DNA from 2 places in the Luteibacter rhizovicinus DSM 16549 genome. Region 1 is predicted to be linked to the other one. Evidence: riboswitches for the same ligand, from Rfam matches in the RefSeq annotation. Region 1 holds a riboswitch; the other holds the start of a gene.

Evidence for each region. A riboswitch is a leader RNA that binds a small molecule or an ion and turns the genes downstream of it on or off. The one in region 1 is predicted to bind cobalamin.
Region 2: it holds a riboswitch for cobalamin, as region 1 does, so the genes downstream of both, BJI69_RS06270 (CoA-acylating methylmalonate-semialdehyde dehydrogenase) here and BJI69_RS07830 (TonB-dependent receptor domain-containing protein) in region 1, are expected to answer to the same signal.

Annotation. Positions count from the first base shown of each region.
Region 1 is NZ_CP017480.1:1,719,723-1,723,272, forward strand. It holds gene BJI69_RS07830 (TonB-dependent receptor domain-containing protein) at 1-1,819, opposite strand, end outside; cobalamin riboswitch at 1,957-2,193, opposite strand; gene nagA (N-acetylglucosamine-6-phosphate deacetylase) at 2,240-3,385, opposite strand; gene BJI69_RS07840 (SIS domain-containing protein) at 3,404-3,550, opposite strand, start outside.
Region 2 is NZ_CP017480.1:1,352,143-1,355,692, reverse strand. It holds gene BJI69_RS06275 (acyl-CoA dehydrogenase family protein) at 1-46, opposite strand, end outside; gene BJI69_RS06270 (CoA-acylating methylmalonate-semialdehyde dehydrogenase) at 58-1,581, opposite strand; cobalamin riboswitch at 1,706-1,926, opposite strand; gene BJI69_RS06265 (aldo/keto reductase) at 1,967-2,950, opposite strand; gene BJI69_RS06260 (LysR family transcriptional regulator) at 3,151-3,550, shown strand, end outside.

The sequences.
Region 1 (3,550 bases):
CCGTCTCATAGTGGCGATCGAATGCGTTGGCCAGACGACCCTGCACGCTCCAGTCGCTGTCCACGTGCCAGGTGGCGCGCACGTCGGCGGTGGTGTAACCGCCCAGGCGGGTGGTGTTGGCCGCGTCGTCGTAGCTGTAGCCCGCCGAATAGACCGAGCCGCCGACGGTGAAGGCGCCGAGGTCGCGGTCGACATCGAGTCGGGCCGTGCGCTTCGGGCGGCGGGCGAGCAGGTTGTTGTACTCGTCGCCGCTGTCACGGTCCTTCGGCTGCTGCAGGGTGCCGTAGGCACGCAGGTGCCAGCCGTCCACGTCCGCGCCCAGCTGTCCTTCCAGCCCGCGGATGCGCGCCTTGCTGACGTTGATCGGCAGGAAATTCGCATCGAAGCCGATCAGGTCGCTCACGCGCGTCTGGTAGGCGTTGACCGCCCAGTTCCAGATGCCCGGACGAGCCGACAAGCCGATCTCGGCGGTACGCGACTTCTCCGGGCTCAGGTTCACCGGCGCGCCGTACGGGTAGTACTCGTCATTGAAGGTCGGCGCGTGGAACGCGGTGCCGTAGGAGGCGGTGACCTTCATGCCGTTGTCGAAACGGAAACCGTACGCGGCCTGGCCGGTGGTGTGGTTGCCGAACTGGTTGTTGTGGTCGTGACGCGCCGAAAGCTGGATCTCGTTGGCGCCGAAGACGCCCTGGTACAGCGCGAACACGCCCGTGTTCTCACGCGTGTCCTTGAGGTAATCCGTATCGCTCTTCAGCTTTTCCTGCTGGTAGTCCACGCCGACGCTCAGGGTCTGGCCCGGGGCGAGGGTGACATCGTTCTGCCAGGAGGCCTGGTTGCGCTTGGAATACAGATAGCCCACGCGTGCCTTGTCGACGCCGTAGTTCACGAAGTCCAGGGTCTTGTCGGCGCCGTTGAGGTAGTTGTCGGCGCGGTCCTGGTTCTGGCCCAGGCTGATCGACATGCGCCAGTTTTCCAGGGCGTTGAAGGCGAGCTTGGCGCCGGCGACCTGCTGGGTGCGGCGGGTCAGGTTCTGGAAGTCGCCGTCGTATTCGATGTCGCCCTTGCTGCGCAGCCAGCTGCCGGTGAGCTCCGTGCCGTCGTCCCAGCGGTAGCCGCCGGAGAGCGCGCCGTTGTACGTGCGGTAGGCGTCGTGGTCGGGCTCGTTGGTGAAGCAGCCCTTGAACACGTCGCCCGCGCCAACGCGGCAGGCATTGATGCCGGAGGTGTACTGGCCGCCGAGGCTGGCGTTGTACCAGCTGTGCTGGGTACCACCCGAGAGACCGAACTGGCCGTCGGTGTAGCCATGGCTGCCGCCGGTGACCGAGAGCGACGGGGTCGGCGCTTCGCCGGCCTGGCCGTGGCGGGTGAAGATCTGGATGACGCCGCCGATGGCGTCCGAGCCATAAAGGCTGGACTGCGGGCCACGGACGATCTCGATGTGATCGATCTGGTCGACGGGCAGCTGCTCGTAGGCCGGGATGCCGGCGCCGACCGTGCCGACGCGCACGCCGTCCAGCAGGACCAGGGTGTGCGAGGAGTTGGTGCCGCGCATGAACAGCGAGGTCTGCTGGCCGATACCGCCCGAGTTGGCGATGACCACGCCCGGCAGGCCGGTGAGCAGGTCCTGCACGCTGACCGGCTGCAGGCGCTCGATATCCTCGCGGGTGATCAGCGTGACCGGGGCGAGCACTTCATCCAGCGGCGTCGCTGCGCGGTTGGCGGTAACCACCACCGGGTCGAGCCGGTCGGCAGGAGCATCGGCCGCGTGGGCGGCGGCGATGGACGACAGCAGGGCCATCGCGAGCAGGGTCTTCTTCATGGAGCCGTTTCCTTAGTGCATCGCTAGAGGCGACACGGAGGACAAACGGCGAACGGCATGCGGGCACGGATCGACCCGGAACGCTGTCCGGATTCGCCCTCCGCGAATCGCCCAACAGAAAACGCCCCGCGATAGTCGCGAGGCGAATGCATCGGGCCGGTCTCCGGACTTGCGTCAGCCACCTGCCGTGGCGGGACCCGGCGCCTTCCCGCTTGCGCAGTGGCGTTTGGCCGGTTCCCGTAAAGACCTTCAGGCCTTCCTGTCGCTTACCGTTGCGGGGGCAGTGCCGGAATAGTCGCGAGGCGACGCACCGGCTTCCCGTTTCATCCTTTCCAGCGACCGCCGGTCGGGACACCCGAACGGCGCCACTCTAGCGGGCCGCCGGGTCCATGTCACGCGGATTTAACAACTGGGCCGGCGTCAGCCGACGACGCGCACGCCACCGATCCAGGTCTCGACGACCTCGTGGTTGTCATCCATGACGACCAGGTCGGCGCGATAGCCGGCGGCAATGTGGCCGTGGGTGGCACCGAGGCCGAGGAAGGCGGCCGGGTAGGTCGAGGCCATGCGCGCGGCCTCGTCGTAAGGCACGCCGACCATGTTGATCGTGTTGCGCACGGCCGTGGCCATGTCCAGCGCCGAGCCGGCCAGGGTGCCGTCGGCGGTCTGGCAGACGCCGTCCTTCACCGTGATGGTCTCGCCCTTGAGCACGAAGGTCGGATCGTCCGAGCCGACCGGCGGCATGGCGTCGGTGACCAGCATCATCTTCTCGCGCGCCTTCGCCGCGATGGCGACGCGCAGCGAGGCCGGATGCACGTGGTGGCCGTCGACGATCAGGCCGCACCAGCTGGCCGGGTCTTCGAGCGCCGCGCCGACCACGCCGGGTTCGCGGCTGGTGAACGGGGTCATCGCGTTGAACAGGTGCGTGAAGCCGCGGATCCCCGTGGCCAGCGCGTTGCGCGTGGTGTCGTAGTCCGCCGCGGTGTGCCCGGCGGCGACTATCACGCCGTTGGCGACCAGCTCCTGCAGGACGGCGGCGCTGGCCCGTTCCGGCGCGAGGGTGAGCAGGGTCACGCCACCGTGGCGGCGCGCGACCATCGCCACATCGCTTGCATCGGCGATGCGGAACTTGGCCGGATCGTGCACGCCCTTGCGCTCGGGGGCGATGAACGGACCTTCGAGATGGATGCCGAGCACGCCCGGCACGCCCTGGGCGACCGCCTCGTTCACCGCATCGATGGCCTTGGCCATGACCTCGACATCGTCGCTGATCAGGGTGGGCAGGAAGCCGGTGGTGCCGAACTTCGCGTGCGCCTCGCCGATCGTGCGGATGGCCTCGACGGTGGGCGCGTCGTTGAACAGCACGCCGCCACCGCCGTTGACCTGGCAGTCGATGAAGCCCGGCAGCAGGCTGCGGCCACCCAGGTCGTGGCGTTCCGCGGCACGCACGCGCGGATCGGAAGGCAGCGCGAGCCCGGTGATCTTTCCGTCGTCGATGAGGACGGCGAAACCACCCTGGAATCCGTTATCGGTAAGGACGCGACCGTTGACGAGGGCGATGGTCATACGAGGAAACTCCGTAGATCAGACGGTTTCCGTCACCTTGTTCAGGTGCGGCGGGACGTCGGGATTGAAGCCACGGCGCAGCGCGAGGGCGGCGGTGGCGCGATAGAAGCTCTGCACGGTGACCAGCACCGCGGCGATCGGCGCGGTGGCGACCAGCGGAAGGAT
Region 2 (3,550 bases), 370 kb from region 1:
CGTCGCTCAGGTCAGTCTGTGGTGGGGGAATCCGCGGGATATCCATGACCGCGGCCATCACTTGAGACTGATGGTGGTGTTGACGCCGACGTGCAGCGTGTCGTCATCGAACCAGCGCTGCGTCACCGTCTTGGTCTGGGTGTAGAACATGACCACCTGCTTGCCGTAGGGGCCAAGGTCGCCGAGCTTCGACGCGCGCGACCCGGTGAACGAGAACAGCGGCACCGGTACGGGAATCGGCACGTTGATGCCAACCTGGCCCACGTCGATGTCTTCCTGGAAACGTCGCGCCGCGGCGCCGGACTGGGTGAACACCGCCGTGCCGTTGCCGTTTGGATTGGCGTTGACCAGGTCGATCGCCTCGTCGAGCGAGTCGACGGCCAGGATCACCAGCACGGGTCCGAAGATCTCTTCGTCATAGATGCGCATGCCCGGCCGCACGCCCGAGAAGATGGTCGGTCCAACGAAATTACCTTCCTCGAAGCCGGGCACCACCGGCTTGCGGCCGTCGAGTTCGAGGGTGGCACCTTGCTCCACACCCGAGGCAATGTAGGCCTCGACACGCTCGCGCGCCGCACAGGAAATCAGCGGTCCGACATCGGTGCCGGCGGCATGGCCCGCGCCCACCTTCAGCGTCTTCGCCTTGGCCACGAGCTCGGGAATCCAGTTCTGTGCGTCGCCGACCAGTACTGCGGTCGACGCTGCCATGCAGCGTTGGCCTGCCGCACCGAAAGCTGCGCCGGCGAGGGCGTTGAGCGTCTGTTCCTTGTTGGCATCCGGCAACACGACAGCATGATTTTTCGCGCCCATCATGCACTGCACGCGCTTGCCGGTCTGCGAGGCCCGGTGATACACGTGAGTGCCGACGCGCGTGGAGCCGACGAAGGAGACCGCCTTGATATCGACGTGATCGCAGATCGCATTGACTACGTTTTCACCGCCGTGGACCACGTTGAGCACGCCCTTCGGGATGCCGGCTTCGAGTGCCAGTTCGACCAGACGCATCGTCACCATCGGATCCTGCTCGGACGGCTTCAGCACGAAGGTGTTGCCGGTGGCGATCGCCATCGGGAACATCCACAGCGGAATCATGGCGGGGAAATTGAACGGCGTGATGCCGGCACAGACCCCGATCGGCTGCAGAAGCGTGAACGTGTCGACGCCGCCGGCGACGTTGTTGGCCAGTTCGCCCAGCTGCAGGTTGCCGATGGCGGCGGCGTGCTCGACCACTTCCAGGCCACGGAAGACGTCGCCTTCGGCGTCGGGAAGCGTCTTGCCCTGCTCGGCGCTGAGCAGGGCGGCGAGCTCGCCCATGTGTTCGCGAATCAGCTGCTGGTACTTAAGGAAGATGCGCGCGCGTACGCCGATCGGTGTCTTGCGCCAGCTCTTGAACGCCTGCGCGGCGGCGGCGACCGCGGCGTTCACCTCGTCGGTGGTCGCGAAAGGCACGCGCGCCAGGACCGCCTGGGTCGCGGGATTGACGACATCGCGCCATTCGGTGGATCGGGATTCGACGAAGATGCCGTCGATCAGCAATTTGACGGTCGCGACATCGGTCGCCACTGAGTCCAGCTTGTTCATGTCCTGCTCCGTACGCTCACCCGCGAAAGGGGTGCGGCGAAGCAGACAAGAGGACGCGGAGCAGCGGGTGGCCGCGCCGAATCAGCCCGTCCGGTTGCCCGCCGCAACACCCGAGGAGGCGCCCCTGGGGGCACCTGCACAGGCCGGTCTCCGGGCTTGCGAGCGGTGCATGCCGCACCACCCCGACACCTTCCCGCGCATCGCGCAGTGGTTACGTCGTCGGGTGTTCTCGCCTACCGTTGCGGGGGCAGCGCCGGCATGGGATCTCGCGATCCGCACCGGCTTCCCGTTTCACCCTGCCCGCTGCGTGTGCGGCGGCAGGACACCTGTGATCCGCCGAGTGTAGCGTGGTGGCTGACGCGCTCAAGCTGCAGTGCGGTAGAACTCAGCGACCGACGAGGGCTTGCAGGTGCGCGGGGTAGCGCTCGCCTTGCAGCGGAATCCTCGACACCGAGGCATGGATGTCCTGGAGTTCGTTGGCGCTCAGCGCGACATCGGCGGCACCGAGGTTTTCTTCGAGTCGGTGCAGCTTGGTCGTCCCCGGAATCGGTACGATCCACGGCTTCTGGTGCAGCAACCACGCCAGTGCGATCTGGGCCGGCGTGACGTGCTTCGCGGCGGCGATGCTGCCGAGCAGATCGACCAGCGCCTGGTTGGCCTTGCGCGATTCTGCGGTAAAGCGCAGCACGCTGTTGCGGAAGTCCTTGCTGTCGAAGCTCGTGCCCGCGTCGATCTTGCCGGTCAGGAAGCCCTTGCCGAGTGGGCTGAACGGCACGAAGCCGATGCCGAGTTCTTCCAGGGTCGGGATGATCTCCGTTTCCGGTTCGCGCCAGAACAGCGAGTACTCGCTCTGCAGGGCCGTCACCGGCTGCACGGCATGCGCGCGACGAATCGTCTGCGCCCCGGCTTCCGACAGGCCGAAGTGCTTCACCTTGCCCTCGGCAATCAGGTCCTTGACCGCACCGGCGACGTCCTCGATGGGCACGGACGGGTCGACACGATGCTGGTAGAACAAGTCGATCGCGTCGGTGCGCAGCCGCTTCAGCGAGGCCTCGGCGACGGTCTTGATGTGTTCGGGGCGGCTGTTGAGCGCACCCTGCACGCCGCCGACGTCGAAGCCGAACTTGGTCGCGATCACGACCTTGTCGCGGAACGGGGCCAGCGCTTCGCCGACGACTTCCTCGTTGGTAAACGGACCGTAGACCTCGGCGGTATCGAAGAAGGTCACGCCGCGCTCGACGGCGGCACGGATCAGGGCGATGGCCGCGTCGCGTTCGGTAGCGGGGCCATAGCCGAAGCTCAGGCCCATGCAGCCGAGGCCGATGGCGGAGACGTCGAGGCCGGTGGATCCCAGTGTGCGTGTCTGCATGTCGTTTCCTCTTTGAGGTAGCCAATCTAGGGGCGAGCCCCTCGCACGACTAGCCAGCGCGTGCGGCTTGCTCTTATAGCCAGAATTCATGAATCGGCCCGATGGCTTGAGGGCACCTGCGTCCCCCGGGCGTTTTGACGGCTCTCGACCCTTCACGGTGCTAGAGTCCATGCGTCACTCATGAGCAGGCGTCACGTGTCATGCGTAAGGATCTCCACGATCTCGTCGCCTTTCTTGCCGTGGCCAGGGAGGGGAGCTTTACCCGGGCGGCGGCGAAACTGGACACCACCCAGTCGGCCCTCAGCCACACCATCCGCAAACTCGAAGGCCGTCTCGGCGTGCGCCTGCTCGCCCGCACCACGCGCAGCGTGTCGACGACGGAAGCGGGCCAACGACTGGTCACCCGGATCGGCCCGATGTTCGAGGACATCGAGACGGAACTGACCGGCCTGAGTTCGTTCCGGGAGAAGCCCGCCGGATCGATCCGCATCAGCACGTCGGTCCACGCCGTCGAGGCCGTGCTCCAGCCGATGCTGGCGACGTTCCTGCCGCTCTACCCGGATATCCAGGTGGAGGTGTCGGCTAACAACGAACTGGTCG